2 regions of the Thalassotalea sp. Y01 genome follow, and region 2 is predicted to be linked to the other one. Evidence: predicted binding sites of a transcription regulator. Region 2 holds the regulator's gene; the other holds the start of a gene.
What was found. Region 2 encodes MetJ, which represses methionine synthesis genes. Its sites were predicted from a motif close to TAGACGTCTAGACGTCTA; they were not measured.

Region 1: a site for MetJ is predicted at 14,515-14,532, ahead of metA (homoserine O-succinyltransferase). Genes of this name have one in related genera too.

What each region holds. Positions count from the first base shown of each region.
Region 1 is NZ_JABBXG010000012.1:11,152-28,057, reverse strand. It holds gene eno (phosphopyruvate hydratase) at 1-894, shown strand, start outside; gene HII16_RS15065 (hypothetical protein) at 1,176-1,826, shown strand; gene ftsB (cell division protein FtsB) at 1,950-2,228, shown strand; gene ispD (2-C-methyl-D-erythritol 4-phosphate cytidylyltransferase) at 2,231-2,941, shown strand; gene ispF (2-C-methyl-D-erythritol 2,4-cyclodiphosphate synthase) at 2,932-3,405, shown strand; gene HII16_RS15045 (tRNA pseudouridine(13) synthase TruD) at 3,398-4,456, shown strand; gene surE (5'/3'-nucleotidase SurE) at 4,437-5,189, shown strand; gene HII16_RS15035 (protein-L-isoaspartate(D-aspartate) O-methyltransferase) at 5,186-5,842, shown strand; gene HII16_RS15030 (YqaA family protein) at 5,839-6,417, shown strand; gene HII16_RS15025 (peptidoglycan DD-metalloendopeptidase family protein) at 6,464-7,294, shown strand; gene rpoS (RNA polymerase sigma factor RpoS) at 7,369-8,292, shown strand; gene mutS (DNA mismatch repair protein MutS) at 8,380-10,947, opposite strand; gene recA (recombinase RecA) at 11,340-12,365, shown strand; gene HII16_RS15005 (prolyl oligopeptidase family serine peptidase) at 12,444-14,399, opposite strand; gene metA (homoserine O-succinyltransferase) at 14,594-15,505, shown strand; gene metH (methionine synthase) at 15,545-16,906, shown strand, end outside.
Region 2 is NZ_JABBXG010000007.1:190,022-206,927, reverse strand. It holds gene HII16_RS11930 (penicillin-binding protein 1A) at 1-1,075, shown strand, start outside; gene argH (argininosuccinate lyase) at 1,209-3,095, opposite strand; gene HII16_RS11920 (argininosuccinate synthase) at 3,097-4,311, opposite strand; gene HII16_RS11915 (ornithine carbamoyltransferase) at 4,363-5,277, opposite strand; gene argB (acetylglutamate kinase) at 5,314-6,090, opposite strand; gene argC (N-acetyl-gamma-glutamyl-phosphate reductase) at 6,083-7,108, opposite strand; gene argE (acetylornithine deacetylase) at 7,344-8,504, shown strand; gene metF (methylenetetrahydrofolate reductase) at 8,567-9,457, opposite strand; gene metL (bifunctional aspartate kinase/homoserine dehydrogenase II) at 9,458-11,887, opposite strand; gene metB (cystathionine gamma-synthase) at 11,891-13,075, opposite strand; gene metJ (met regulon transcriptional regulator MetJ) at 13,272-13,598, shown strand; gene HII16_RS11875 (malic enzyme-like NAD(P)-binding protein) at 13,674-14,927, opposite strand; gene HII16_RS11870 (hypothetical protein) at 15,254-15,835, shown strand; gene HII16_RS11865 (TetR/AcrR family transcriptional regulator) at 15,925-16,509, shown strand; gene HII16_RS11860 (metal-dependent hydrolase) at 16,521-16,906, shown strand, end outside.

The DNA of each region.
Region 1 (16,906 bases), on a different contig from region 2:
ATTGCTGATCTAAATGGCACACCTGGTCAATATTCAATGCCTGTCCCTATGATGAATATTCTTAACGGTGGCGAACACGCCGATAACAACGTTGATATTCAAGAATTCATGGTACAACCTGTCGGCGCTCCTTCTTTTAGAGAAGCGTTACGTATGGGGGCTGAAATCTTTCATCAATTGAAGAAAGAATTGGGCGCGAAAGGCTTAAATACTGCGGTTGGTGACGAAGGTGGATTCGCACCTAACCTTGCTTCTAACGAAGAAGCCTTGTCGATTATCGAGACAGCTGTTGGTAATGCCGGTTATAAAATGAACGTTGACGTTACCTTGGCACTAGATTGTGCCGCGTCTGAGTTTTATAAAGATGGTGTTTATGACCTATCTGGTGAAGGTAAGAAGTACGACTCTGAAGGTTTTGCTGATTATCTAGCCGATCTTGCGGCTCGCTATCCTATCATCTCAATTGAAGATGGTTTGGATGAAAGTGATTGGGATGGTTGGAAAGTTCTTACCGACAAAATTGGTGAGAAAGTACAGCTAGTTGGTGATGACTTGTTTGTGACCAACACCAAAATCTTAGCCCGTGGTATCGAGCAAGGTATTGGTAATTCAATTCTTATCAAGTTCAACCAAATTGGTTCTTTAACGGAAACCTTGAACGCGATCAAAATGGCTAAAGACGCTGGCTTTACTGCGGTTATTTCACACCGTAGTGGTGAGACCGAAGATGCAACAATTGCTGATTTAGCGGTTGGTACAGCAGCAGGTCAAATCAAGACCGGTTCATTGTGTCGTTCAGACCGTGTCGCCAAGTATAATCAATTGCTTCGTATTGAAGAGTTCCTAGGTGACAAAGCGGTTTTTAACGGCCGCAGTGAAATTAAAGGTCAGTAATTTTACCCCTTTGATTGAGCAAGCATAATGATGCCGATGACACTAGAAATTGCTAAGGTCATCGGCATTTTTGTATGTGCCGCTGCGTAATGGCAAAGCATTTATCTGCGGACTAATTCGCTGTCATTCAGATGCGCTGGCAAAAATGTGCTATACCAGAATAGTAAGCCTGAGAAATCGGTGCTTTTTAAATAATCAAATTTAGTTTATTATTCACTCGTTATATTTATTAGATATAAAGGCCTAATTCAAGTCCGTGATTTTGAATAGGATATACTAACATGCAAGATTTGTTGTCGGACGCGCTTGAACACTCGTCACAGTTCTCAGAACTGTGCAGTGCTTTGTATGAGCGGGAAATTCAATTACTTGCCAATCAGCCAAAAGATTTTGCGCAAAGCATTCAAGCGCGACTTAAAAGTCTACCTCACTATATCAAACAAACCGCCGGCTCTATGTTGGCCAGTGAAACGCCACTGGGACTCGACTTGCAAAATGCCAGTTGGAGTGAAAAGCAATCACATAAACTGCCGTTAACAGGCCAAAGCGAACAACAAGTTAGCCAATGGTACCGAAAGGCAGCGTTACCTTTGGGCTTAGTGGTGCCTGTTTTGTTGAATGAGGATGGCGTGCAGCGAATCGCCATCGATTGCATTGACCGCGTCGACACCGAACAGCAGCGAATCCGATTGAACTACAGTGGTTGGTTTGAGCTCGAGCCTGTCCCTGTAAATAAAGACTCGCGTTTTACTCTGCTTAAGCCATGTAAAAAAGCATTTGCTGCGGCTTGCAGTGGCCATCAATGGCGCGACGTAGCAAGAACGCAGCCTCACCCTTTGTCGTTACGCGAGTTATTATTGTCTTGCCAGATTAATTGGCAAAATATGCGTGCCACGGCATCTTTAAAATCAGGCTTTTTTTCACTAAAATAGCCCATCTTCGATCGCTAATGCGTCAACTTCTCCATTAAATTCACATTAAACGATTTTAATGATGGACTTGTGTTAATCGCATTTTATAATGTGGTTAATACCTATAATAAATTAGTGCAAGGCATGCGTATAATCACCGCCATTTTGGTTCTGTTTTTCATTTTGCTGCAATACCGTTTATGGTTTGGCAAAAACAGTGTGCCTGATTATTGGCAACAGGTGGAACGCATTGAGACACAACAGCAAGTCAATGAAAAATTAAGTCAGCGAAATCAACTGGTTTGGGCTGATATTAAAGACCTACGTCATGGTTTAGAAGCTGTTGAAGAAAGAGCTCGCAATGAGCTAGGTATGATAAAGGATGGCGAAACCTTCATCCGCGTAATTCCGCAAGAGAAATAATTTTGACTTTAACATCTACTCCGCTTGGGTATACCGTTGTTGTGCCGGCCGCCGGTGTTGGTTCTCGTATGCAACAACCCCTTGCCAAGCAATATCTACAAATCAACGGCAGTAGCATCATTGAGCACACCTTAAATCGCTTACTAAGCTGCGATAAAATAAGCCAAGTGATTGTCGTCTTAAGTAAAAATGACCAACAGTTTAGTAAATTAGCCATCGCAAGCCACCCGAACGTGCACACCGCCGTTGGTGGTAAAGAGCGTGCCGACTCGGTGTTGGCAGGCTTGCAAGCAATGTCAGAGCAAGATTGGGTATTAGTGCATGATGCCGCAAGACCTTGTGTCAGCCATGACGATATTGAACGCCTCATTGAATTTTGTGAACAAAGCCAAGAAGGCGCCATTTTGGCAACACCGGTGCGTGATACCATGAAACGTGCCAATAGCAGCGGCCAAATCGCCTATACCGAAGAGCGTGAAAATATGTGGCACGCATTAACACCACAAATGTTCCCTCATCGTCTGCTTATTGACGCATTAGCCAATGGCTTGGCAGAGAATGCAGCGATAACCGATGAAGCGTCTGCACTAGAGTATGCCGGTCAATCGGCCCACTTAGTCTCAGGGCGCGAAGATAATATTAAAATAACTCGGCCAGCGGATTTACCCTTGGCGGCGTTTATTCTTAGCCAACAGGAGTCATCATGCGAATAGGTCATGGTTATGACGTTCATAAATTTGGTGGACAAGGCCCGGTTACTCTCGCGGGTGTGCAAATAGATTACAGTGCAGGCTTTGTTGCTCACTCCGATGGTGATGTCGCGATTCATGCTTTGTGCGACGCCATATTAGGTGCCTTGGCGTTAGGCGATATTGGTAATCACTTTCCTGATACTGACAGCGATTATGAAAACATCGACTCACGTATTTTATTACGCCATGTGGTGTCGTTAATGACAAATAAGCATTATCAAGTTGGTAATGTTGATATAACTATCGTTGCCCAAGCGCCTAAAATAGCGCCACATTTACTCGCGATGCGCGAAATTATCGCCAGCGATTTACAAACCGACATTGATAATGTCAACGTCAAAGCTACAACAACCGAAAAACTTGGTTTTGTTGGCCGCAAAGAAGGGGTTGCCGTTCATGCGGTAGCACTATTAAAAGATGCATAACCTCGATGACCTTGCTTATGTCTATGGCAAGCCGCTAAGCACCGGCGACTTACGCAGTCGCCCTGAAGATTTTAAAGTAACTGAGCTATTACCCTTTTCCGCCAGTGGCGAAGGTGAGCACTTACTGGTTAATCTTCGAAAGACCGGTGCCAATACGGTGTATGTAGCCAAGCAATTAGCCAAGTACTTTAAAGTGAAACCGCACATGGTTACCTACGCTGGTCTCAAAGATCGAAATGCCGTTACCGAGCAATTTTTTGGCGTTCATGTACCGGGTAAAAAACAATATGATTTAAGTGACTTTGATTGTGAAGGTGTCGAGGTTTTGTCGTGGCAGCGACATAATAAGAAGCTTAAAACCGGCGCTTTACTGGGCAACCATTTTGAAATCACCTTACGCAATGTCACCGACATCGAGGCAATACAACAAAGATGGCAAAAGATTACCGCAACCGGTGTTGCCAACTATTTTGGCGAGCAACGATTTGGTATTGATGGCAACAACCTAAATGGCGCCAAGCAACTATTTGCCGGTAAACGTATTCATGATAGAAACAAACGTGGCTTTTATTTATCAGCCGCGCGTTCTCATGTGTTCAACCAAATGCTCGATGCGCGTATTAAAAACGGCCATTTTAGCAACCCCATTGATGGTGATGTGTTTATGCTAAGTGGCAGTCGCAGTGTGTTTCACTGCGATAAGATAGATGATCAGATTATCCAGCGCCTAGCTGAGCAAGATATTGCCGCGACCTTACCATTGTGGGGCGAGGGCGAGCTAATGAGCAGTGATCAAGCCAAACAGTTTGAATTGGCCATTGCTGAACAACTAAGCGATTACTGCGACGGCCTTGAGAAGTTTGCCTTAAAACAAGAGCGTCGAGCGATAAGTCTATATGTACAAGCGGCAAAAATGACGGTTGATGGTGACAATGCCACCGTAAGCTTTGTCTTACCGTCAGGCTGTTTCGCGACAACTGTGTTAAGAGAATTACTCGATTATACCGACATCAGCGTAAAAGAGCGTGAAAATGAACATTCTGATAAGTAACGATGATGGCGTTAGCGCCAAAGGCATTAAGGTTTTACATCAGCATTTAAGTCAGGTTGCCAATACCAAGGTCGTGGCACCTGATCGCAACTGCAGCGGTGCCAGTAACTCACTTACCTTGTTAAATCCGCTACGTACAGAAACCCTTGATAATGGTTTTATTAGCGTAAACGGTACGCCGACGGACTGCGTGCACCTGGGCATCAGTCAGTTGTATGAGCAAGAGCCAGACTTGGTTGTTGCGGGTATCAACCACGGTGCCAACCTTGGCGATGATGTGTTGTATTCAGGCACAGTAGCTGCGGCAACCGAAGGCCGTCATATGGGCTTACCGGCCATTGCGGTATCTTTGGTAGGTAAAGAGTATAAACACTTTGATACCGCAGCCGTGGTAGTATGTCGCTTTATTGCTCGATTAAAGCAACACCCACTGCAAAGTGATCAAATCATCAATATTAATGTCCCTGATGTCCCTCTTGAGCAGTTAAAAGGTATCAGCGTGACGCGTTTGGGCCATCGCCATAAAGCCGAAACGATGAAACGTAGCCAAGATCCATGGCAACGTGATATTTATTGGTACGGTACGCTTGGATCAGAGCTGGATGCTGGACCTGGTACAGATTTTCATGCGGTTGCCAATAACTATGCATCTGTGACACCATTAACCGTTGATATGACAGCCTATAACAGCATGAGCGAAATAAAAGACTGGATAAGTGAATTAGACATATGAATGCAACTCGAAGTATAAGTGGCAAATCATTGCGCAGTGGCGAATTATTAGCACGGCAATTACACAGCCAGGGCATAAGCAATGAGCGAGTCTTACACGCCATCGCCAGTAGCCCTCGTCATATTTTCGTTCCGGAAATTTTAGCGCATAAGGCTTATGACAACACGGCATTGCCAATCGGGCAAGGGCAAACCATTTCGCAACCATACATTGTCGCTAAGATGACGGAATTGTTATTGGCAGGCAATGACGCTGAAAATGTCTTAGAGATAGGCACCGGCTCAGGCTATCAGACATCCATTTTGGCGCAACTTTTTGGTAAAGTGTATTCGGTTGAGCGCATCAAGTCGTTGCAATTTCAGGCCAAACGTCGTTTGCAAAGCATTGATCAACATAATGTACAAATGAAGCATGGCGATGGCTGGAAAGGCTGGGCGAGCAAAGCTCCTTTTAAAGCAATTATCGTAACCGCAGCCGCCACTGAAGTGCCGCAAAAATTACTAGAGCAACTGGCCGATGGGGGTAAGTTAATCATTCCAGTGGGCCAAGATGCGCAAGTACTTAAACTTATCCAGCGCCAAGGTGATACGTTTAATGTTAGCCAAATTGAGGCGGTGCGATTTGTGCCTTTGGTACCTGGAGAATTGCTGTGAAGATATTCTCGCCTTTGTATCAATGGACGATGCGATGGGCTACCCATACTGCCGCTCCTAAAGTGTTGGCAGTATTGTCGTTTGCAGAGTCGGTATTTTTCCCAATACCACCGGATGTATTACTGGCGCCTATGGTGTTATCGAAACCTGAAAATGCTTGGCGTTTAGCAATGATCACCACCTTAGCGTCTGTGGTTGGTGGCGTACTCGGATACTTGCTTGGTTTTTGGCTATATGAACCGGTAATTAAACCATTATTGATAGAGTTTAATTACATGGATAAATTCCAACACGCCATGGATTGGTTCGAAGACTATGGGGTCTGGGTGGTGTTCTTAGCGGGCTTTTCACCAATACCTTATAAGGTGTTCACGTTAAGTGCTGGCTTTTTACAAATGATGTTTTTACCCTTTCTTCTTGCGTCGGCGATAGGCCGAGGAATGCGCTTTTATTTGGTCGCAGGACTGATTAAAGCAGGCGGTGAAAAAATGGAAGCGAAACTTAGAAACAGCGTCGATATTATCGGTTGGGCTGTGGTCTTTGCAGCAATAGCGTTATATTTTATACTGAGATAATTACCAATAAAAACTGTTAACTAACTGAATAAAAATAAATATTTTTATGAATTGGCGGGAACGAAAAAACAACTCTTACACTGTTGCAGTGATGATAACCGTGATCATGGCGTTATCGGCGTGCGCGGAAAGAACACGCCCAGCACCAGTCGTAAACCTAGAAACAAACAGCAGTTCACGCCAGGCTCAAACTCCGATCCAAGATAAGACATACAAGGTTAAAAAAGGCGAAACCTTATATTCTATCGCCTTTCGCGCGGGGACCGATGTGCGCACTTTGGCGCAATATAATAACCTTAAGCCGCCATATCAAATCTATCCAAATCAAACTTTACATTTGATAGCGCAAGCCAGTATAAATAACGGCTCGACAAACGCCAGTAAATCAATCGTTAAAACTGTGCAAAAAAACAGCAAGAAAACTGTTGCAAATGATAAGGCCGAGGAGTATGGTGAGGTTAAGGGTGGGAAATTCACTGCGGTGAAAGTTCCATCATTAAAGCAAAAAGTGAATCGTTGGATATGGCCTGTTAAAGGGCCTGTAATTTCAAACTTTTCAAGTGCCGAAAAAGGAAATCAAGGCATCGATATAGCAGGTAAGAAGGGGCAACCCGTCAAAGCTGCAGCCGATGGTTTGATAGTCTATTCTGGCAGTGCGTTACGCGGTTATGGCAACCTGATAATCATCAAACATAATGATGACTATCTCAGTGCTTACGCTCACAATGATGAGTTACTGGTAAAAGAACAAGAAACAGTAAAAGCAGGAAGTGTGATCGCGAGAATGGGCAATACTGGTACAGATCGTACTATGTTGCACTTCGAAATTAGATTTAGGGGCAAATCGGTAAATCCAATGCGTTATTTACCGAAATAATCGTTAATAAGTTAATAAAAAAAGAGGCACGAGTGAACGTTTAATAATAATTCCGAGGATATTGGGAGATGTCGATGGATAATGCAAGAAGTACTACAGGCGCTGCAGTTGCAGAAGCAACTAAGACTACTGAAAAGAAAATCAGCAGCGAAGACACAGCATCAAATTTAGATGCAACTCAGATGTATTTGAGCGAGATAGGTTTTTCTCCGCTACTAAGTGCAGAAGAAGAGGTTTTCTTCTCCAGAAAAGCACTTAAAGGCTGTGAAGCATCCCGAGCTCGAATGATTGAAAGTAATCTCCGACTAGTCGTAAAAATTGCACGACGATATAACAATCGCGGTTTACCATTATTAGACTTAATCGAAGAAGGAAACTTGGGCCTTATTCGCGCAGTCGAAAAATTCGACCCAGAGCGCGGCTTCCGTTTCTCTACCTACGCAACCTGGTGGATCCGTCAAACCATTGAACGGGCCATTATGAATCAAACCCGAACCATTCGCTTACCTATCCATGTGGTTAAAGAGCTAAACGTATATTTACGTGCTGCCCGCGAATTGGTGCAACAGTTAGATCATGAGCCAACCGCCGAAGAAATTGCCAGTAAATTAGAAGTACCTGTTGCTGATGTCAGCAAGATGCTCAAGCTAAATGAGCGTATCACGTCAGTTGATACACCGTTTGGTGGCGAATCAGACAAAGCATTGTTAGATGTTATTGCCGACGAGAAGAGCCAAGGCCCTGAATCTGATTTGCAAGACTCAGATATTCGTCAAAATATTGTACATTGGTTGAATGAACTAAATTCTAAGCAACGTGAAGTATTAGCTCGTCGTTTCGGTTTACTTGGCTATGAGCCGGCAACATTAGAAGATGTTGGTCATGAGATTGGCCTAACCCGTGAACGCGTTCGTCAAATTCAGGTAGAAGCATTAAAACGCTTACGTGATATCTTATCTGCGCAAAACTTGTCTATCGAGTCATTGTTTCAGCAGTAAGCTCAAGCACACTAGATTGAACAAAAAAGAGCCGCCAGTTTATTGAACTGGCGGCTCTTTCTTTTGCAGCTTATAGTCGCTATCTGGCTATAACGATTTTTTTAATTGATACAGTAAATCAAGTGCTTGTCTGGGGCTCAAATTATCGATATCTAGGCTGTCTAGCTGCTCAATGATGGGATGTGCCTCATTAAACATATCGGCCTGCATCGCATCGCTTGGCGCTTGTGACAATATTGTTGGTTTTGCCTGGCTTTCTAGCTCACCTAAACGCTGCTTCGCGCGAGTTATGACGACTTTAGGTACACCGGCCAATTGCGCAACTTGCAAACCAAAACTTTTCGACGCTGCCCCTTCTTGCACTGCATGCATAAAGACAATAGAGTCGCCGTGCTCAATGGCATCTAAATGCACATTAGCAAGATTATCCATTTGCTCGGCCAATTCGGTTAATTCAAAATAATGACTGGCAAATAAGGTAAACGCTTTTGAGTTTAAAGCCAGATATTCGGCACAAGCCCAGGCTAACGATAAGCCATCGTAGGTGGATGTACCACGGCCTATCTCATCGAGCAGTACCAATGACTTATCCGATGCATTATTCAAAATATTGGCTGTCTCGGTCATTTCGACCATAAAGGTTGAACGGCCACTTGCCAGATCATCTGAGGCGCCAATACGGGTAAAGATGCGATCTACTATGCCTATGGTCGCGCTGTCGGCAGGGACAAAGCAGCCAACATGAGCTAGCAGGGTGATCAATGCGGTTTGTCGCATATAGGTTGATTTACCGCCCATATTTGGACCGGTAATGATCAACATTCGACGCTCGTTATTTAACTCCACAGGATTGGCGATAAAGGCGTCTTTACTGACTTGCTCAACCACTGGATGACGGCCAGCATTAATGTGTATGCCGGATTCATTGGTCAATGTTGGCTTTTGATAATTTAATGTTTGCGACCGTTCAGCAAAGGTATTTAGCACATCGAGTGTGGCGACCGATTGCGCACATGTCTGCAATTGTTCGATATGATCTGCGATAAGATCAAACAACTCATCATAGAGGCGCTTTTCTAAGGCCAAATAACGACTTTGCGCGGTTAAAACCTTCTCTTCGTGCGATTTTAACTCTTGGGTAATAAAGCGTTCGTTATTCTTTAAGGTTTGCCGGCGAATATAATGATCGGGCACATCTTGTGATTGGTTGCGGCTGATCTCAATATAAAAACCATGAACTTTATTGTAGCCAACCTTCAAGGTAGAGATACCGGTTTGCTCTCGCTCTTTGGCTTCTAATTGCTCAAGAAACTCGCTAGCGCCTTTGCTTAAACCGCGTAATTCGTCTAACTCGCTGTGATAACCTTCGGCAATCACCCCGCCGTCTCGTATTAATACCGGTGGGTTATCGATAATCGCTTCGCTCAACAATTGCTGAACATAGTCTATCGGTGTGACTTGCTCTGATAATCGCTGCATCAATGTAGATTGGCAAAGGCCGCTCAATTCATTGAGCTCGGGTAATAAGGTCAGTGCATTGCGCAATCGAGCAAAGTCTCGTGGGCGTGCACTGCGCAAGGCGATGCGTGAGACAATACGTTCGATATCGCCCATACCCTTAATGACATCAAATAAGTCTTCTTGGACATCGTTATCTAGGATGCTACTAATGGCGTCTTGACGTTGCGCTAAGGTATCGATATCGCGTAATGGAAAATGGAGCCAGCGTTTTAGTAGACGCGAGCCCATAGCCGAGGCGCTTTTATCAAGTACCGATGCCAAAGTGTTATCGACCGTACCTGATAGGTTGACGGTTAATTCAAGGTTTTTACGAGTTGCTGCGTCAAGAATAACGCCTTGTGAATAGGCTTCGGCTTTGATACTGCGAATATGTGGCAGCGCTGAACGTTGAGTATCTTTAACGTACTGTAATAAACAGCCTGCAGCACACAACCCAAGCGGGTAATCGTCAACACCATAGCCTGATAATGCCGTTGTTGAAAACTGCTCATTTAGCACTTTTTTAGCCGTTGCTAAATCGTATTCCCAATCTGGTCGGCGTCGACTGCCTTTGATTTGTTCAATGAGTGCTTGTTGACTAAATGATTCTGGATACAGCAACTCGGCTGGGTTCAATCGCTGCAATTCCGCCTGTAATTGTTCTTCTGTATTGGGTTCACAGATAACAAAGCGACCTGAGCTCATATCCAAGTAAGCAACACCAAAGCTATCTTTATGCTCAAATACCGAGACCAATAGATTATCATGCTTGTCTTCAAGCAAAGCCTCATCTGAAATAGTACCAGGGGTGATAATGCGCACGACTTTACGTTCGACCGGGCCTTTGCTGGTTGCTGGATCGCCTATTTGCTCACAGATAGCAACGGACTCGCCCAATTGCACTAATTTCGCTAAATAACCTTCTACCGCATGATAAGGGACACCGGCCATGGGGATGGCATTGCCGCCGGATTTACCACGTGCGGTCAGCGAGATATCAAGTAAGTCTGCGGCTTTTTTAGCGTCATCATAAAATAACTCGTAGAAGTCACCCATACGATAAAATAGCAGAATATGTTTAAATTCAGATTTTATGGTCAAATACTGCCGCATCATCGGCGTCGGATTGGTATTTTTTAAGAGATCGTCTGTCATTTATTAGCTTATTTTTATTGGCTTGGCCCTAAATTGTTAATGCCGGCAAAGGCTTAGGAATCGTGCTACGGGGCCGAGAAATATCTAGTGAAATTGGTAATCTAAAGATGTTAAAATAATCTACAGTAAAGCGCAAAGTTGTTTTGCTCTACAACGCATAAGCTTTGCCAAGTAAAACTACTGTATAAATACTGAATCCCACTGTTGTAAACACTGTTTCAAATCGTCTTTTAGTACTTTTTGCGAAACTAGAGTGTATTTTTTATCATTATATTTCAATGTTTTAGGCTGTATATTGAACGATTTAAAGAAAAAGGTGTTGATACTGTACGATTATACAGTATACTATTTCTCAACTACTGGATAAATTATAAAAATTACTGGAGACAACAATGGATGCGAATAAAGAAAAGGCGTTAGCCGCAGCATTAGGCCAAATCGAACGTCAATTCGGTAAAGGTTCAATCATGAAATTAGGTGAGAACCGCAGCATGGACGTTGAAACAGTATCGACTGGTTCATTATCGTTAGACGTCGCATTAGGCGCTGGCGGTTTACCTATGGGTCGTATCATTGAAATCTACGGTCCAGAATCAAGTGGTAAAACCACATTAACGTTAGAAGTTATTGCTGAAGCACAGCGCAACGGCAAAGTCTGTGCGTTTGTTGATGCTGAGCACGCACTAGACCCTATTTACGCTGAAAAGCTTGGTGTTAATATCGATAACTTACTTGTTTCGCAACCAGATACGGGTGAACAAGCGCTAGAGATATGTGACATGCTGACTCGTTCAGGCGCGGTTGACGTTATCGTAGTTGACTCGGTAGCGGCGTTAACACCAAAAGCAGAAATCGAAGGTGATATGGGTGATAGCCACATGGGTTTACAAGCTCGTATGTTGTCACAAGCTATGCGTAAACTTACCGGTAACTTGAAACAATCAAACACCATGATGATTTTCATTAACCAAATCCGTATGAAAATTGGTGTGATGTTCGGTAATCCAGAAACTACGACCGGTGGTAACGCACTTAAATTCTACGCGTCAGTACGTTTAGATATTCGTCGTATTGGTGCGGTAAAAGAGGGTGACCAAATTACCGGTAATGAAACGCGTGTTAAGGTTGTTAAAAATAAAATTGCACCACCATTCAAACAAGCTGAGTTCCAAATCATGTACGGTGAAGGTATCAACAACATTGGTGAGTTGATTGACTTAGGCGTACAACATAAGCTGGTTGAAAAAGCCGGTGCTTGGTATAGCTGTAATGGTGAGCGTATTGGTCAAGGTAAAGCCAATGCATGTAAATTTTTGAAAGAAAACACCGCAATGGCAAAAGATCTTGATGCCAAACTACGAGCGATGTTGTTAACGACAGTTAAGGACAGCGAAGAAGAAGCCGTTGAAGTTGAATAACATTCACGCTTAATCTTAAAGATAAAAAAACCGCTCTTTTGAGCGGTTTTTTTGTCTTATTATATAGTGGTGTAGTGATTAACCACCAATGTGTTGATTAAGAAAGTCGATGACTTTTTTGTTTGCTTTAACACGATTAGATTCGATTCTAAAACCATGGTATTCATCATCCACAAACAAGGTTTCCACCTTACGATCCATATCTTCTAATCGACTGGCTAAATCTTCAGCATGCTCGATTGGTGTGCGATCGTCCTCAGAGCCATGAATTAATAGCACCGGTGTTTTCAGTTTGTCTAAATTGTAATATGGCGATTGGCTACGCAATGTTTTTTCATCATCACTGATCGCTTCATTTAGATAGTCGGCACCATAGGCTGAGTCTGGAATGTCACCGCGATCGTAAGCCGCTTCTAGTTCAAATATACCAGCTGCTGCAATAGAACACTTATACAAGTCTGGTTCCACTATAGAGCTTTGTAGTGCCGAGTAAGCGCCAAAACTCCAACCGTAGATACATAGTTTGTTGGCATCTGCGATACCGCTATTTACAGCCCATTTTGTGGCATCAATGATGTCATATTGAATCTCGGTGCCCCATTTTTTATCACCCATGTGCATGAATTTTTCACCGAAACCGTCTGAGCCTCTAAAGTTAACTTGTAATACGGCAAAACCATTAGAAGTTAAGGTTTGTACGTGAGAATCATAGCCCCAATAGTCTCGTGCTCTTGGGCCACCGTGTGGCATAACGACCAATGGTAAGTTCTTGCCGTCAGTATTATTCGGTAAGCTAATATAGCCTAATAATTCAACACCATCTCTTGCTTTAAACCTAAACGGCTCCATTGCCGATAGTTCTTTTGACTCTAACCACTCATAGCTCTTGAACAAAAATTTCGCTTTGTTTTCAACCGTATCGTATAAATAGAAGGTACCAGGATTTCTATCACCGTGTGTTAAAACAACCACGGTTGAACCGTCTTGTGTGGTACTTGTGATATCAACAGAGTCACCTTTAAAAGACTTATAAAGAATTTGATGAACGTTGGCTAATGGTACTTTTTTAGTAAACATTAGGTAATTTGAATAATCTTCATCAATTTTAATGCCGTAAGGTACGCGGTCTCTGTCATAAAGCATACGGCTTATAACGGCGGTCTCACTTTTAAAAACCTTACTAGATTTTTTCTTTTTAAAGTTATACGAGTACAGGGTACCGTTGTCGCCATCATCAAAGTGGGTGTAGTAAAGTTTGTTATTGTCTGCGCTAAAACCGTAGACGTCGACTTTGTCTTCGGCAAAATTCACATCGATATCAAATGGGAAATCGCCCCATTCACCGCCAGGTTCACGGTAATATAGCAAAATATCGTCATATCCGACCGTGCCTTTTGCAAAACGTACTTCATTATTGTGATCAAGCCAGAATCTATTACCACGACCTGGTGATTTTATAATGCGTTTTTGCGCACCGGTATAAACGTTAAGACGAACTAACTCTGGTGCACGTTGTTCTTGATGACTTGCTCTTAGCCAAGGGCGAACCATAATTAAGATGTTATCGTCGTCGCCATCTAGGGTATCAACGACCGTGCCGTAACCACTGAAGGTTTTACGCTTTGATGTTGAGCTAACATCACCGTTATGATTATTTGAGAAGATAGGCTCGCGTCTACTACCATCGTAGTTTATGGCAAATAAACGACCGGTCAGTGCCTCTACGCCTAACGCACCGGTCTCAGTCAATAGCGAGACTACGACACGTTCGTTATTCACCCAGTGGTAATTACCGACACTTTCTTTACCTCCCATGATTAAGGTAAATACTAGCTTTTTGGATTCTGTCTCCATAAATGCCAATACATATTCGCCTTCATGATAGGTTCTAACGGCCAGATGTTTTCCATCTGGAGAAATTTTTGCTGAGGTGTACATAGGCTTTTTGGCATACTTAGCTAGCTCCGTTAGATCGGCAGCCGATGCTTGCGCTCCTATGAACATAAACAAGAATAGGGTAATAAACTTCTTCATAACTTCCCTTTTTATTATTTTGGAATGTGATTGTATTCTTGAAATCTTCAAGAAAGTGTTTCAATTTTACACACATTTAACATTTCTTTACAAATTGACGATGCATTTATTTTGATGGACGTCTAAACGTTTAGATGTTGACATTTCCAGATGGTTAAGTAGTATTAAGCACAATGCAATATGGGAAATAGTCGATGCCAATAAAGATACCGGATCAGTTGCCAGCGCTAGCGGTACTGGCGAATGAAAACATTTTTGTGATGTCGGAGAACCGAGCGATAAACCAAGATATTCGCCCGATGCAAGTTGCTATTATCAATTTGATGCCAAACAAGATAGAAACCGAAGTGCAAATATTGCGCATGCTTTCCAATACACCGCTACAGATCAATGTTGATTTAGTGCGGTTGCATTTAAACGAGTCAAAGAATACCCCTAAGGCACACATGGACGCGTTTTATGTATTGTTTGAAGACATTAAACACAAAAAATATGATGGTTTAATTGTCACTGGGGCACCACTTGGTCAGCTCGATTATCAACAAGTGACGTATTGGCCCAAAGTCGAAGAGGTATTTGCGTGGGCGGATGCCAATGTGACGTCGACTATGTATTCATGCTGGGCGGCTCATGCGGCGTTGTATTACCATTATGGCTTGCAACGTGAGTTGAGAGAGCAGAAATTATCCGGAGTGTATTTACATCAAACGCTTGACGATTTAGAGCCGCTAACACGCGGCTTTGATGAAGAATTTAAAGTGCCACATTCACGATATGGTGAAGTGCCAATAGTTGATTATCATTCTATTGACGGTTTAAACGTGCTTGCCGAATCGAACCAAGCCGGTGTCTATTTATCCGCCAGTCATGATAAAAAACATGTATTTGTTACAGGCCACCCGGAGTATGATGCAAGTACCTTAAAGGATGAATATCAACGAGACATCAGCGCGGGTATCGATGCCTTTATTCCAGTTAACTATTTTATCAATAATGATCTCGAGCAAAAGCCAAGCAATAGTTGGCGCAGCCATGGCTGTTTATTGTTTAGTAACTGGCTAAACTACTATGTATACCAAATTACCCCATACGAACTTAATAATTAACTCAAGGCGCAGCCTTTTACCTGCTTTTCGGAAGTAACAGTGAAATCAGCAACCAGCATTTTATTAGAGCAACAATTAGCTCAGCGTATCTTAGTTTTGGACGGTGCCATGGGCACGATGATCCAACAGCATAAGTTTGAAGAAAGTGATTATCGCGGTGAGCGTTTTGCCGATTGGCACTGTGACGTAAAAGGTAATAACGATTTATTGGTACTTAGCCAACCTGAAGTCATTGCTGATATTCATCGCCAGTATTTATTGGCCGGTGCCGATATTATAGAGACCAATAGCTTTAACTCAACCACCATCGCAATGGCAGATTACGACATGGAGTCGTTAAGTCGTGAGATTAACTTGGTATCAGCACAGATAGCAAGACGTGTAGCGGATGAAGTGACAGCGCAGCAGCCTCATAAACCTCGCTTTGTTGCAGGTGTGTTAGGGCCCACTAACCGTACCTGTTCAATTTCACCTGATGTCAACAATCCGGCATTTCGGAACGTCTCATTCAATGAGTTGGCCGAGGCGTATGTTGAGTCGACCGAAGCATTGATTGAGGGTGGCGCCGATATCATCATGATAGAAACCATCTTTGATACCCTTAATGCCAAGGCGGCCATTTTTGCCATTGAAGAGGTGTTTGCCAAACGTGGTGAGCGACTACCAATAATGGTATCAGGAACCATAACTGACGCATCGGGTCGTACCCTGTCGGGACAAACGACCGAAGCATTTTACAACTCTATGCGTCATGCCAATCCGATATCATTTGGTCTTAACTGTGCACTCGGTCCCGTTGAGCTGCGTCAATATGTTGAAGAGCTAAGCAATATCTCTGATTACGCGGTCAGTGCTCACCCAAATGCCGGTTTGCCTAATGCTTTCGGTGAATATGACTTCACCGTTGAGGACATGAATGCGCACATCAAAGAATGGGCCGAGTCTGGCTTTTTAAATATTGTAGGTGGCTGTTGTGGTACAACGCCTGAACACATTAAAGGCATCGCGGACACCGTAGCAAATATAAAACCACGACCTATTGCGCCTCGTAAAACGGCGTGTCGATTATCAGGTTTAGAAGCATTAACCATTAGTCAAGACAGTTTGTTCGTAAACGTAGGTGAGCGCACCAACGTCACCGGCTCGGCGATTTTTAGACGCCTTATTACCGAAGAAAAGTATGATGAAGCGATTTCTGTAGCTTTACAACAAGTTGAGAATGGCGCACAAATCATCGATATCAATATGGATGAAGGCATGCTTGATAGTCAGGGCGCCATGGTTAAGTTTTTGAACTTAATTGCCGGTGAGCCTGATATAGCTAAAGTACCTATCATGTTGGATTCGTCTAAATGGGAAATCATTGAAGCCGGGTTGCAGTGTATTCAAGGTAAAGGCATC
Region 2 (16,906 bases):
GGCGAATGGTTATACCCTCGCCTCTATTGTTAACGATGCACCAATCAATCAATGGGATAAACGCTCAGGTTTTGCTTGGCGACCAAAAAATTCACCTGCGATTTACGAAGGTCCGTTACGAGTCCGCACCGGTCTAGCAAAATCGAAAAACGTGATGTCCATTCGACTATTACGCGGTATGAAGTTAAGCACCTTAATTGAGCATTTAACAAAATTTGGTTTTGAGAAAAAATCATTGCCTAAAAATGAGTCAATTGCTTTAGGCTCAGCAGTCATGACGCCACTGCAAGTAGTGACCGGCTACGCCGCTTTTGCCAATGAAGGCTATTTAGTCGAACCTTATATTGTCGATCGCATAGAAGACGCCAGTGGAGAGGTTATCTATCAAGCAGAGCCTAACGTTGCTTGCTATGAGTGCGAACAAGCGCAACAAGAATATGCTAATAGTTTTGATTCAAGTGATGAACTTGACGTTGAATTATTAACCCAACCAATTGCACCGCGCATCTTAAGTCGTGAAAATGCCTTTTTAGTTACAGAAGCGATGAATAGCGTCATTTGGGGCGGTGGTGGCAACTGGTCAGAAGGCACAGGTTGGATGGGCACAGGTTGGCGCGCTAAAGCACTTGAACGTCGTGATTTGGCTGGCAAAACCGGAACCACCAATGAATCAAAAGACGCTTGGTTCACTGGTTTTAGTCGTCATCTGGTTGCGAGCAGCTGGATTGGCTTCGATGATCCAAGTCGCAACTTGGGTCGCACCAATGTCAATGCAAACCTAGGTCGTAACCAAACAGCAGGCGGCGAAGCTGGCGCCAATGCAGCGCAACCAGCGTGGATTTCGTTTATGAATATTGCTCTAAACGAGTTCCCGTACGCGCCATTTAAACAGCCGGATAATATTGTTTCGATTCGCATCGACAAAGAAACCGGTAAGCGCACCAATAAAAGTGATTCGAGTTCGACTTTTGAATACTTTATTCAAGGCACCGAGCCAACCGAATGGGTTGATGAAGACAATGTGGAAGATATTCTAGAAAACAAAAAGGCTCGTGAAGAAGAAGAAATCTTTTAAGCACAACTACTTGCTTGCGGATTTGTACTGCTAATCATCAACTAAAGACGTTAAATAGAGGCGTTAAGACACAACAGCCATTATAAAAACAAAAAAGGCCCAAACGGGCCTTTTTTTAATGCGGTTTTAGCAATCAGACTTCGGCAACTTCAATAGAGCCCAACATTTGCGGCATGGTGTGATGTTCGTTCAAGTCATATTTTAACGCGACTTCATCACAGCAATCTTTCTTCGGACAAATCTCACAATCTTTCATCACTTTTTCTGGCAAGGTGGCTTTATCGCTCATTTTGAAATCAAGCTTTTCAAAAAAACCTGGCTTGCGTGTTAACACAAACACTTTAAGCAGCGACAATTGTTGTGCACGATCCAGTAAGTATTGACATAGCTTGTTACCATAGCCCTTTCCTTGATGATTATTGGCCACGCCTAATGAGCGAATCTCCGCCAAGCCGGTACTGTAGATGTAAAGTGACGCACACGCGACCACTTGGCCCGCCACTTCAACTACAGCAAAGTCTCGAATTGATTTAATTAAGTCATCTTCACTGCGAGGTAAGTTTTCTTCTCGATCAGAGAAGTAATTAACAAGTTTTCCGATTGAACGTAAATCCGTTAATTTGGCGTCTCTAACAGTGTATTCGGTACTGCCCAGCAGTTGACGATTTTGCTCAATAATCTTGCTTACAGGCTCGATGCCGGTGCCGCCAAGTATATTGCGTTTATCAACAAGGTATTCCAACTCTAGAATCGGATAAACGTCTTCCTCTATTAAATTTGAGAACTGTTTAAACTCATCCAGACGCAGATTTTCTAACGGTTCACCTTGGCCTATCGCATAAAGCACGACCGCACCGGTAATATCATGTGCGGTTCTAAATGGCACGCCTTTACCAACCAGGTAGTCTGCCAACTCTGTTGCATTGGCATAACCGCCACGAGCAGCGCGACGACATTCAGCAACATTCACTTCAATGGAATTAACCACTTCACAAGACATTTCTATGCATGAAAACCACTGTTCAAGCGCATCAAATAGGCCTTGTTTGTCTTCTTGCATGTCCTTGTTGTACGCCAGCGGCAAGCCCTTAAGGGTTACTAATAATCCTTGCAGTGAGCCATAAACACGACCACATTTACCACGAATTAACTCCAATGCATCTGGGTTTTTCTTTTGCGGCATCAATGAACTGCCTGAGGTCACTTGATCGCCAAGGGTAATAAAATTAGCTTCGCCGGAGTTAAAGAAAATTAAGTCTTCAGCAAATCGCGATAAATGCATCATACCGGTAGAGGCTGCAAATAATAATTCCAATACATAGTCACGATCAGACACGGCATCAAGGGAATTCATACATGGGCCATCAAAGCCCAAACTATTCGCCAATTCAAAACGATCAATGTCATAAACGGTGCCCGCTAATGCGGCGCAGCCCAATGGCGATTGATTTAGACGCACTCTGGCATCTTGCAATCTCGACACATCACGCTTTAGCATTTCCACATAGGCCATACACCAGTGGGCAAAACGAATCGGTTGTGCACGCTGCAAATGGGTATAGCCGGGTAAGATATGCTGCTTGTTGTTATCGGCAAGATTCAGTAATTGCGCAATACAACTATTTAGCATGTTAATTAGCTCATCAACCTGCTCACGCGCCCATAATCGTAAATCGGTACTCACCTGATCATTTCGACTACGGCCAGTATGTAATTTACGGGCAATATCACCGATCATTTCAATCAATTCGCTTTCAACGAAACTGTGAATATCTTCGGCATTTGATTGCTCGAAATTGATCTCCCCATTATCGACTTTCGCGGCTAAATCCAGCAACGCTTGCTCAAGTTTTTGCTGCTCATCTATAGTCAACACACCTGCTTTGCAGATCGCTTTAGACCAACCAATTGAGCCCTGAATATCCTGATGTACTAAGACATGATCAAACGGTAAGGAATCATTAAACGCCTTAAACTTATCGCTGCTACCGGCTTTAAACCGGCCACCCCATAATGCCATGTTATTTCTCCTGAGCTTTCAGTGCCTTGATACGACTCGACAAACTAAACAGACGAATAAAGCCTTCTGCATGTTTTTGATCGTAAACATCATCTTCACCAAAGGTGGCAAACTCTTCTGAGTATAAGCTGTTTGGCGAACGACGCTGAGTAACCACAGCTTGGCCTTTATACATTTTAACTACGACATCACCGGTTAATTGCTCGGCAAAGGCATGACATGCCGCCATTTGTGCTTGAGCTAGTGGTGTAAACCAACGGCCATCATAAATAACATGAGAGAATTCTAAGCCTACGGACTCACGGAACTTCAGTGATTCTTTATCAAGAATAAGGGTTTCTAAGCCTTTGTATGCTGCCATTAATACGGTGCCGCCTGGCGTTTCATAACAACCACGAGATTTCATCCCTACCAGACGGTTTTCAACGATATCGACACGACCAACACCGTGAGCACCGGCTTTGTCATTTAGATAAACCAATGATTGATACGGGCTCATGGTTTGACCGTCAACGGCAACCAATTCACCTTTATCAAAACTAAGTAAAACAGATTCCGGTGTATCTGGCGCATCCAAAGGATCGGTAGTCATGGTCCACACTTCTTTTGACGGCTCACACCAAGGGTCTTCTAATTCACCACCCTCATGAGAGATATGCCACGCATTGGCGTCACGACTATAAATCTTGGTTAATGACGCCGAACATGGAATGTTGCGCTGGTCCAGATAGGCAAGCAAGTCTTCACGAGAAACCATATCCCATTCACGCCATGGCGCGATAACTTTGAGTTGTGGTGCCAGCGCGGCAAAACACGCTTCAAAGCGAACCTGGTCATTACCCTTACCGGTACAACCATGACACACCGCGTCAGCGCCTACTTTTAGTGCGACTTCAACATGTGCCTTGGCAATCACCGGACGTGCCATAGAGGTACCCAATAAATATTGTCCCTCATATACCGCACCGGTTTTCACGATCGGATAAATGTAATCTTTAACAAACTCTTCTTTTAGATCGACGACGTGACATTCTGACGCACCAGAGGCAATGGCTTTTTCTTGAATACCTTCAAGCTCTTCATCGCCTTGGCCTACATCGGCACAAAATGCGACAACTTCACAGCCATTATAGTTTTCCTTCAACCAAGGAATGATTGCTGATGTATCTAAACCACCTGAATAGGCCAGTACCACTTTCTTAATATCTTGACTCATAATATCTACTCTTAAATCTATAAATTCTTTACTAAAATCTTGAAACTCGGCCTAATCAGCCAACAAATTAACCAGCACGGAGTTTTGTGCCCACATACGGTTTTCGGCTTGTAAGAAAGCCAATGACTTATCCGAATCAAAAACCTCTGTGGTTACCTCTTGCTCTAAGTGTGCAGGCTGACAATGCATTAACGCGCTCGCGCCTGCCTTTTCCATCAGTGTTTTGTTGACCTGATATGGCATAAAGGTTTGCAGTATTTGCTCAACCTTGGTGTTATCTCCCATAGATATCCAAGTATCGGTATAAATCACCTGTTGCTCTGCTGCAGCATTAATGTCAGTGGTAATGGTTAACGTGCTGCCGTTGGCCTTTGCCAAGGCTTGCGCTTTATCAACCATTTTGGCACAAGGCTCATAACCAACCGGCGAAATAACCGTGACGTTGACGCCAAGCACTGGCCCCATAAGCATTAATGAATTTGAGACATTGTTACCATCACCGATATAACACAGATTTAATCCGTTAAGTTGACCAAAGGTTTCGGTTAAAGCCATGTAATCAGCCAAAGCCTGACACGGGTGATATAAATCACTTAAGGCATTGATAACTGGAATACCTGCGTGCTCCGCCATCTCATCGAGTACCGATTGTTTGAACACACGGGCAACAATGGCATCGCTCCAACACGCTAAGTTTTTGGCAACGTCTTTAACCCGTTCACGCTCACCTAATTGGCCATTTTGCTGACCTAAATATAAGCTATGACCGCCCAATTTATTAATGCCAAAATCAAAACTAACATGAGTTCGCAAGGATGGTTTTTCAAACAACATAGCAACGGTTTTACCGGCTAGGGCATTTTGGTATTTTGGTAAGTTATTTTTAATATCAATCGCTTGCGTAATTAACTGGGTTAATTGCGTATTATCAAAATCACTATCTGCAAGAAAATGTTGCATCGACATATGTATCTTCCTGTTATTAAGAAAATTTATTAAGTTTTAAAGTGTAGGAATAATGCGGGTGCCAAACTCGCCATTACTGTTTAACACAAACAGTTTTTCAGGCGATTTCCAACTGGCAACCGCGATACTTCGTCGTAATCGGTTGGCTGCAGCAAATGCAGCGTTAACTTTAGCGATCATGCCACCGGCAATGACGCCTTGTTCGATAAGGTGTTTGGCTTGCTCACCATCAAGTGTAGCAAGGTATTTTTGATCGGCACCTTTAACCCCGGCGACATCAGTTAACAACACCAAATCAGCATTGAGTAACTCACTGATAGCCACCGCTGCATCATCGGCATTCACATTAACTAACGTGCCATTGTCTAAGCTGCCAATAGAACTGATTAACGGCAAACAGTTTGCCGCGACTAATGAATTTAACAAGCTCGCATTGCCCGCTTGAGGTATACCAACACAACCTAATTTGGGGTCAGCAGGCAAACACACAATGGACTGTCCATCATGCAATGCTAAGCCGACTGTTTTTAAACCACTATGGTTCGCTATTGCCACCATATGCTTATTAACCGTACCCGCTAAGGCGCCGCTAATAACCGCCATATGAGCCTGTTCGCTTACCCGTAAGCCATCGATTTTTTTACTGACAAATCCAGCTTGTTGCAACATATCATCAGCCACACAGCCACCGCCATGGACGATAATAACGCCACGGTCTTGTTGTAACTGGCTAACAACCTTAAATAAATCTGACAGAGCCTGATCAGACTCCATTATCGCTCCACCAATCTTAATAACCAGAGGCCTAGTCATGCTGACCTCCAAGTAATGCTAAGGTCGGTTGCAAGCCAAAACTAATATTAAAACATTGCACCGCTTGTGACGCCGCGCCTTTTAATAAGTTATCAATGGCGCAACTAACCACCAAAACGTGTAACGATTCATCATATTGCCAATAAATGTTGGCAAACGGCGTATTGGCAACATCATCGATTTGCGGCCAGCTTTTACTGATACGCACCAATGGCGTGTGTTGGTAACACTGCTCAAACGCCATATCTACCTGTTGTTTAGTCACAGTGTCTTGCAAGTTAAGGGTTACCGTTGCCATTAAGCCACGTTTAAACGGCGCAATATGAGGATTAAAAATGACCTGAGCACCGGCTTCTTGGCTTATTTCAGGCTGATGGCGATGCTGTAATATATTGTAGGCTTTTAGGCTTAACTCATTAAAGCTGGTTGCTAATGACGCTTTGCGACCAGCACCACTGACGCCACTGATACCATTGACAACGATTAAGCCATCTTTTTGCTGTAAGCCGGCATCGATTATTGGTTTTAATGACAATAAACTGGCGGTTGGATAACAACCAGGCACGGCAACAATATGAGTTTCAGCGATGGCTTGCTGATTAAATTCGGCCAATCCATATACCGCTTGTTGCAACAAGTCGGTATGTTGGTGAGCAAAACCATAATATTTAGGATAATCGTCGGCGTCTTGCAGACGAAAGGCACCGGACAAATCAAACACTTTAACGCCTGCATCGACAAAAGCATTCGCCCACTGCTGTGAATATTCATGAGGAGTGGCAAAAAACACCGCATCAATTTCAGATTGGTGATCTTTTAACCATGCCGCTGAAAAAGCCTGAAGAGGCAGATCACAAACACCCTGCATCGCCGGATATAACTCGCTGAACTCAAGATCTGCTGATGCACTATTTTCAGATACAAGTAATTGCAAAACATCCACTTGGGGATGCTTTGTTAGGATTTTAACTAATTCAGCGCCGGCATAGCCACTAGCACCTATAATTGCAACTTTCACTTAACCTCTCACTTGCAATTTTATTCAACAAGAATAAATGTATGATTTCTATCAGCAGGGTATTATCCGCGATCCACATCCGCTCTGGCTACTATTTATACAAAACGGTTACAATAAAATCCGACAACCTATGGTCTTTACCCAGAAGCTTGATTAAACTGTCCAAAGAAAGATAACAGCGATAATATACTTATGCAATAAAAAAGCATAAGTATTTGCAATAAAGAGTAAGTAAATGTCAACAATTGTAAAGCTACCCAATTTTCAGCAAGCACTTAGTGAATTAATCGCCAGCCCATCGATCAGTGCTGATTCTGCATCACTCGACCAAAGTAACTTGGCGGTAATTGAAATATTAGCGACTTGGTTCAAGGATCTAGGCTTTGCAGTGAATATTCAAAAAGTGCCTGGAACCAACAATAAATATAATTTGCTGGCTAAGATAGGCAGCGGCGAAGGTGGCTTATTACTGTCCGGCCATAGTGATACCGTGCCTTTCGATCAACAAGGCTGGAACAGCGACCCGTTTGCTATACATGAGAAAGACGATAAGTTTTTTGGATTGGGTACCTGTGACATGAAAGGCTTTTTCGCGTTTATCTTGCAAGCCTGCAAGCAGCTACCATTAACCAAGCTAACAAAGCCGTTATATATTCTTGCCACAGCCGATGAAGAGACAACCATGGCTGGTGCACGCTTTTTCATCGAACAACAATTGGCCAAACCCGATGTGGCAATTATTGGCGAACCGACCAACTTAAAGCCGGTAATTATGCACAAAGGACATATGTCTCATCGTATTACGGTGGTTGGCAAGTCAGGCCATTCCAGCCAACCGGCGAAAGGCATTAATGCCATTGAAATCATGTTCGAGATTATTAAGAGCTTAATGACCTTAAAGCAAGAGCTTAAACATCAATATCAAAACACTGCCTTTTCAGTTACTGAGCCGACCTTAAATTTTGGTGCTATAAAAGGTGGTGACAGTGCTAATCGAATTTGCGGCGATTGCTACTTAGATATCGATTTACGAGCGTTACCTGGTATCAAAGATGAAGAGCTGCTGTTTTGGTTAAGTGAGGCATTAAAAGCAACGGCAGAGAAATATCCCGGTAGAGTTAACATGCAGGAATTGCATGCCAGCTCCCCTGCCTTCGCTGAAAATGAGTCCAGTGAGTTGGTTCACGTCGCTGAAAAACTCTCTGGGCATTGTTGTCAGGCGGTAAATTACGCTACCGAAGCGCCGTTTATTCAGCAATTAGGTTGCCAAACCATTGTCTTAGGCCCAGGTTCGATTGAGCAAGCACATCAAATAGATGAATTTTTAGCATTCGATCAAATCAAGCCAACGGAAAAAATCTTATTGGATTTTATCCAACACTATTGCCTGCGATAAACGAAAAGGACAGTTTGTCATGTAAACAAACTGTCCCTGTGAGATAGCACTATGTAGATTGCTTAACCTTGTTGCGGGCGAATACCTAAGGTGTGACAAATTGCATAGGTTAATTCGGAACGATTTAGCGTATAAAAATGAAAGTCATTAACCCCTTCACTACGTAATATCTTCACCTGCTCCATGGCGATATTGGCACCAACCATGTTTCGCGTTGTCGGGTCATCATCGAGTCCCTCGTACAATTTGCCCATCCAATCTGGAACGTGCACGTTAGTTAACCCTGCAAAGCGTTTTAAAGTGGCAAAATTTGATACCGGCAAAATGCCCGGTACAATCTCGACATCAATACCAACCGCAACACAACGGTCTCGAAAACGTAAATAGGCGTCTATATCAAAAAAGAATTGCGAGATAGCACGCGTCGCGCCAGCATCAATTTTTCGTTTCAAGTTGACCAAATCAAATTGCGCATTAGGCGATTCGGGGTGGGTTTCTGGATAGGCGGCAACAGAGATTTCAAAGTCAGCGACCCCTTTTAATACCTCGACTAAGTCGCTGGCATACATATTTGGTTTTTCACTGCTGTTTGGTAAATCACCACGTAACGCAACAATGTGACGAACACCGCTTTGCCAATAGTCTTTCGCAATATCGATTAACTCTTGTTTACTGGCATCAATGCAAGTCAAATGTGGCGCTGCAACTAAGCTAGTGTCACGTTGAATTCGTTTAATAACGCCATGTGTTCTATCTCGGGTACCACTGCCTGCCCCGTAGGTTACTGACACAAAACTAGGATTAAGCGGTTCTAGACGTTCTACCGAATTCCACAAGGTGGTTTCCATTTGTTCAGAGTTTGGCGGAAAAAATTCAAATGACACATTTAAGTCGCGATCCAAATCACGGACAGTACGATTTAACAAATCAAGTTGGCGAGCTTTAGCATTCATTTAATATATCCCCTTAATGACAACTTCTTTTTTCTTATGTTCTAAACGCTGGCACAAATTAACTAAGTCAGAATGCAAGCCGCCAGCGGTAACATCTCGACCGGCACCAGGGCCGCGTATGATCAATGGATTCTCTTGATACCAGTCACTCACCAATAAAAAGATATTATCGCAGGCTGTCAGATTTACAAATGCGTGGTCCGCCGGCAGTATTTCCAAACCAACCTTCGCGGTAAGATTGTTATTATCTATGGCAAATCTAGCCACATAACGCAAATGCTGTTGCTGACTTTTTGCCTCATTTAACTTATTAGCAAAATACTCGTCCAATTCTGTAATGCGAGTAAAGAATTCATTTTTATCAATACGTTGTAACGATGGTGGCACAAGGTTTTCAACTTCTATGTTGTCCAATTCAAGCTCAAAACCAGCTAATCTGGCCAAAATAAGTAACTTTCTTTGTACGTCCAACCCAGATAAATCATCACGCGGATCAGGCTCGGTAAAACCTTGCTCAAGTGCATTTAAGACTAAATCTGAAAATGCCTGCTCACCGCTAAAGTTAGCAAACAGCCATGATAAAGTGCCTGAAAATATACCGGCAATTTCATGAATATTGTCACCGCTTTGCAATAGATCATTAATGGCGTAATTCACCGGTAAGCCCGCGCCGACTGTGGTATTAACTAACCACTGACTGCCGGTATCTTTTTGCACGTCTAATAATTGGCTGTATTGACTCTGCTCGCAAGAACCGGCGCATTTGTTGGCGCTGATGACATGGATACCACGTTCAAAAAAACTTTGGTATAACTGAGCAAAACTCTCTGACGGCGTAATATCAACAACCACTAACTCGTCATACGGATGTTGCTCTAACCAACCAAGTAATTGTTGATTATCATAGTCAACACTGCCGTCAGCAAATGACGGTAGTGCCTGACTTGGGTCGATACCATCGTTGTTAATAAGCGCTTTTTTTGATGTCGCAAGGCCAACCAAATGCACGTTTTCTAAACTTGAGATACGTGTTAACTGTTTTGGCAGCATGTCTAAAAATTTGCTGCCGATATTACCTAAACCTGCAACCACTAACCCTATATTGCGAGCATTTTTCGTTATGCTGGAATGCACTTGATTAAGTAATTCGACATTGCAGCTCTCGTTTAAAAACGCCAGCAAGCTGTGACCATTGTCACTGCCGACCAAAGCATCCAATGCTTCGTGGCGCAATACTCGTTTAAAACGTGCTTTAATTTCACTGCGACTCGCCACTTGATAGCCAACCACAGCCACTAACGATACTTGCTGGTAACTGAACTCAAGTTGATGCTGTTGCAGATATTCAATCGCCAACTGCGAAAACTGCTGGCTCACCACTAAGCACGACTTATCAGGGCATTGGTAAATCGGTTCAAAGCGGGCAATCACATGCCGCAAATACAGCTCGCTAACTTTATTTGTGTTAATTTTCACCAGATCATTATTGTGAGTAACCGATAGCTCGCTTTTGGCGATATCACCAAAGACACCGATTTCAGTACCATTGTCTTCGGGTAAAAAACTACTGGCGACATTCAATTGAATTTGCTGACATTGCAAAGGCGTTAATGTTTTCGCGTGTAGCACTGGATTGCCCAGTCTACCTAACTCCGCTGCCACTGAATTTTCAATACGATGTAGCTTGCGTGCGGTTGAAATAATACGAGGATCGGCACTGTAAATACCGTCGACATCGGTCCATAGCGTGACACTTTCTGCGCCGATAAGTTTGGCAACAATTGTTGCACTGTAATCGCTGCCATTACGGCCCAATGTTTGCGTTCTATTTTTGCTATCTGTGGCTATATAACCGGTAATTACCGTTAACTTTTCTGCTTGCTTAGCCGTTAAAAACGCTTGTTGTGAGCTATGCTCAACCAATTGATAATCATTGTCACAGTCAAGATGTAAAACTTGACGTGAGTCAACACCAATACATGGACATAACTGTTCATTAATCAGCGCCGATAACAAACGCATTGACCAAATTTCACCATGCGCTAATAGATCGTGTCGCTGATATATATCATCAAAATCGGTTTCGGCAAGCTTGGTAATATCCTTAGCGATTTGCTGGCATTCGGTTGCTGCCGCTGATGTAGATAGTAATTCACAGACCAAATTTTGCTGCTGATTTTGTAGCTCTGTTAATAATAACTGGCGCTGTTCGCTCTGTTGACAGTTAATGATTGCAAACAGCTTATCCGTGGTTTTACCGTTCGCTGACACCACTACGACGTCATCAAGTTGTGCTTCTTGCTTTAAAATTTGTATAACTCTTAATAAACACTCAGCATTGGCCAGTGAACTGCCACCAAACTTATGCACATTTACCGGTAGTTGTACCGCGTTATTTATATTTAACAAAGATGAGTTTGCTTGGTTCATGACTTATCCTTCACCGGCTTTATCACTAGGTGCAGTATATGCAGCATCAAGGGCTTGCTGTAAATCAGCAACAATATCGTCAGCATCTTCAATGCCTATAGACAGGCGAATCAGTGTTTGTGAGATACCTGCGGCTTTTTGTGCAGCTATATCCATACCCGCGTGTGTCATGGTCGATGGGTGTGCAGCCAAAGACTCTACGCCACCAAGAGACTGGGCTAGTGTAAACAACTGTAAAGCGGCAAAGAATTTACGAACCTGATTTTCATCGCCTTTAATATCAAACGACAACATTGAACCAAAACCGGCTTGTTGCGCTTTAGCTATCTCATGGCCAGGATGTGTCGACAGGCCAGGATAATAAACCGCCTCGACAGCCTGGTGCTTGGTAAGCAACGCAACCACCGCTTGGCTATTTTGCTGATGGGCTCGCAAACGTACAGGCAAGGTTTTGATGCCGCGTAAAGTCAGGTAGGCATCAAAAGCACTGCCAGTAATACCAATGCAATTTGCCCACCAAGCCAGATCATCGCCTAATTTCGGGTCTTTAGTGACAACGGCACCGCCGACAATATCTGAATGACCATTAATAAACTTAGTGGTTGAATGAATAACAATATCAGCACCTAGCTCTAATGGGCGCTGCAATAAGGGTGATAGAAACGTGTTGTCCACGGCAATTAAGGCGCCTACCTGCTTGGCGGCATCGCAAACCTTTTTAATATCCACTAAACGCAACAATGGATTACTTGGTGTCTCAACCAATACCAGTTTTGGCTTTTTGGCTAAGGCGTCGGCTAGCGCTTGACTGTCGGTTTGATCAACGACATCTAATTCAAATTGACCACGTTTGGCTAGATGGACAAACAATCTGTAACTGCCGCCATAACAATCATGCGGTATCAGTAATCTGTCACCCGCGCTGAGCAGTTGGCAAATTAGGTGAATCGCCGACATCCCGGTGCTGGTAATAACCCCTTTGCTGCCACCTTCTAAATGTGCAATAACCTCGGCCAGCGTTTGACGCGTTGGGTTACCCGTGCGCGAATAGTCAAATTGACGTTTTTCGTTAAATCCTTTGAGGCTATAGGTGCTCGATAAATGCATCGCCGGCACGACAGCTCCGTGATGCTGATCACTGTTTATTCCTGCCTGTACCGCGATGGTCGCTAATTTATCGAGTTTCATAATTTTGTTACCGTATTTATCATTAGATGTTTAGACGTCTATAAATCTATACGGATTAATTACTCAGGTCAAGAAGTTTTAGCCATCTATACATCTTTGCTTATAGATGTTGACTCAAACAACATATCCAGTACAATTTGATCAGCTGAGTAAAAACATCCAGATATAATTAAAAAACGGTTATTAGGGAGCAAAAATGGCTGACTGGAATGGCGAGTACATTAATCCATACGCGCCACACGGCAAAAAAAGTGAGCAAGTGAAGAAGATCACCGTATCTATTCCACTGCGAGTATTAAAAGTATTGACCGACGAGCGTACCCGCCGTCAGGTAAATAATTTACGTCACGCCACCAATAGTGAGTTGTTATGTGAGGCGTTTTTGCACGCGTTCACCGGGCAACCATTGCCAAGCGATAACGATTTGGCGAAAGATAACGAAAACTTGTTACCTGAAAGTGTGCGTAAAGTGCTGGAAGAAAATGGTATCACCGACTTTTCAGACTTCGAGAACGATGATTAAACATCATTGATGTCAATTCATTGAATAAAAAAAAGCGCTGATATCAGCGCTTTTTTATTGTTGTAATTTAACTTACTAGCTATTGCCCATACCCATATAGTTTTTAGGCAAGTCTATGGTCGACACGCCGGTTTCAACAGCGGCATTGGCGACAGCGAAGGCAACGTTGGCCAATAGTCTTGGATCCATAGGTTTAGGAATAATGTAGTCCTTACCAAACTCAAGTTTGTTACAACCGCTCGCATGCAACACCCCTTCTGGTACAGGCAATTTGGCAATCTCTCGAATCGCATCAACTGCAGCAACCTTCATGGCATCGTTAATTTGGCGAGAACGTACATCTAAAGCACCGCGGAAAATAAATGGGAAGCACAACACGTTATTCACCTGATTTGGATAATCAGAACGGCCGGTTGCCATAATCAAATCATCACGAGTAGCATGTGCCAACTCCGGCTTGATTTCTGGATCTGGGTTCGAGCAAGCGAAAACAACTGGTTTTGCAGCCATTAGCTGCAATTGCTCAGCTGATAATAGATTTGGACCTGATACACCAACGAACACATCCGCCCCTTCTAAGGCATCTTCTAAGGTGCGTTTATCGGTGTTATTGGCAAATAATTTTTTATACTCATTTAAGTCATCACGGCGGGTATGAACGATACCTTTGCGATCTAGCATGTAAATGTTTTCACGCTGAGCGCCGCAAGTGATCAATAATTCCATGCAGGCAATGGCCGCAGCGCCAGCACCTAAACATACAATTTGAGCTTGCTTTAGTTGTTTACCTTGTACTTCTAACGCATTAAGCATGCCTGCAGCAGTGACAATGGCGGTACCATGTTGATCATCATGAAAAATTGGCACCTTACAGCGTTCAATCAAGGCTTTTTCAATAACGAAACATTCCGGCGCTTTGATATCTTCAAGATTAATACCACCAAAGCTATCCGCAATATTCGCCACGGTATTAACGAAGTCTTCAATGGTATTGTGTTTAACTTCAATGTCGAACGAATCAATATTAGCAAAGCGCTTAAATAACAATGCTTTGCCTTCCATAACAGGCTTAGAAGCCAATGGACCTAGATTACCTAAACCCAAAATCGCCGTACCGTCACTGATGACCGCAACCGTATTACCTTTGTTTGTATAGCGATAGACATTATCTGGATTTTCTGCAATCTCTCGTACCGGCTCTGCGACACCCGGACTATAGGCAAGAGCCAAATCATCCGCCGTTTCGGCAGGGGTAGTTAATGCAACACTGATTTTGCCTGGTTTAGGCTGTTCATGATAATCGAGGGCTTGTTGACGCAGATCTGTCATTGACGAATTCCTTTAGAAAGACAAGGGTAGCTTAAGCTTAGTTAGAATAGTGAATGTTACCTGAAAACTTTCACAAGGGTTACATTTTTTAATGGCTATTTTGTTATAAGAAAGCGTTATTAGTAACAAATGATTTACGCATATATTGAACCTTGCATATCTAGTTTATTGGCCTGCATAAATAACAAAACCTGTTGCCATATCGGTGCGCTGTTTATGGTTATTATGTTGCCAAAGACAGCGTAAACCGCTACCGTTGTTGACAGTTGCAATTCATGTTTAAGAGAACCTATATGAACAAATCTACCATCAGCATTGCCTGCCTATTGACGTTAATTACCAGCTCAACGATGGCGACAGAAAACATAGCCGAAGCGCCTTTGGTATCGATTACTAGCCAAGATGCATTTTTTGATGCGATAAAACAGCACTGTGGTAAAGCATTTGCAGGAAAAGTTACTGTCGATAACAGCGACAGTGATGCATTTGCCAATAAACCGCTGATCATGCACGTGCGCAAATGCAGCGATAGTCAGCTGCAAATTCCATTTCATGTTGGCGATGACTCATCACGTACTTGGCTTGTCACCAAAACCGGCTCAGGTTTGTCGTTAAAGCATGATCATCGACACAAAGATGGCAGTAATGACGCGTTGACTATGTATGGTGGTCACAGCCAAGATGCAGGTTGGCCGCAAGTTCAATCTTTCCCTGCGGACCAATACTCAAAAGAAATGTTTGTTGCCCAAGGGATCCCACAATCGAACGACAATATTTGGCAAATGTTTATCTACCCAGAAAGCTTTTCGTATCGTTTGATTCGTCATGGCCGTGAGTTTCGCGTCGATTTTGACTTAAACAAGCCGGTAACACCACCAAGTGCACCTTGGGGTTACAGTGATAAGTAAACATAACTAAGGTTTGCCGTGTCGTTAATGTTTCGCTCAATGAGTTACTGTTTTCTATACTTAATAGCAAATGTGTCAATCGAGCGTAAATGTCGATGCCTAACGAAATGGAGCGGCGACAACAGATCATAGATACCGCATTGCAATTAGCGAGCAAACGTTCATGGCAAGCTGTTGCAATGCATGATATCAGTAATGAGCTAAAGCTGCCGTTGGTGCAGATTAAACCTTTGTTCCGCAGTAAAGACGCTATTGCCGAAGCCATTTTCGATCGTGCCGACGATGCAATGCTGGCGCTAAATGACAACCCCACCTTTCAGCAGCAAAACTCACAGCAGCGTTTATTAACCGCCATTATCACCTGGTTTGAAGCCTTACCTAACAACAAGGCGGTGTTAAAAGCGATCATGGCGTACAAATTTGAACCTGGGCACATCCATTTACAAGCACACGGCGTCACCAGAGTAAGCCGCACGGTGCAATGGTTTATCGATATTGCCAACATTCGCCAACAAGGGCTTAACCGAATATGTATTGAAATTAGCGTCACCGCGAGTTACTTGTTCAGTTTTGCCCATTTTATCCATGACAAAAGTCCTGGGCACGAGCGCACAAGGCATCGCTTAGCAAAGATGTTGTCCCGAATTGTTCATGCCGACACTCGGCAGTTATAGCTGATTCGTTGATGGATGCATTAACCCATGCAATCGTTGGCGCTGGTGTTGGCCAATGGTTTAAGCACAAACAAGATGATAATCGACTTGCCTCATGGCAATGCAGCGCAATCGGCGCGGTAGCAGCGTTATTGCCTGATCTGGATTATCTATTATTTTGGCTTCATCCTTTAGAATTCCTCGCCTATTGGCATAGAGCAGAGAGTCATTCTATTGTACTAGCACCACTATGGGCCTACCTATTTATGGGTCTATTATTACTTTGCAAACGGTACCTATTTGCACAGGTTCGCATCAACCGAAAATGGCTCTACACATTGCTGTTGACTGCCATCATGTCACATCTGCTGCTGGATGCGTTGACGGTATATGGTACGCAGTGGTTTGCACCGCTAAG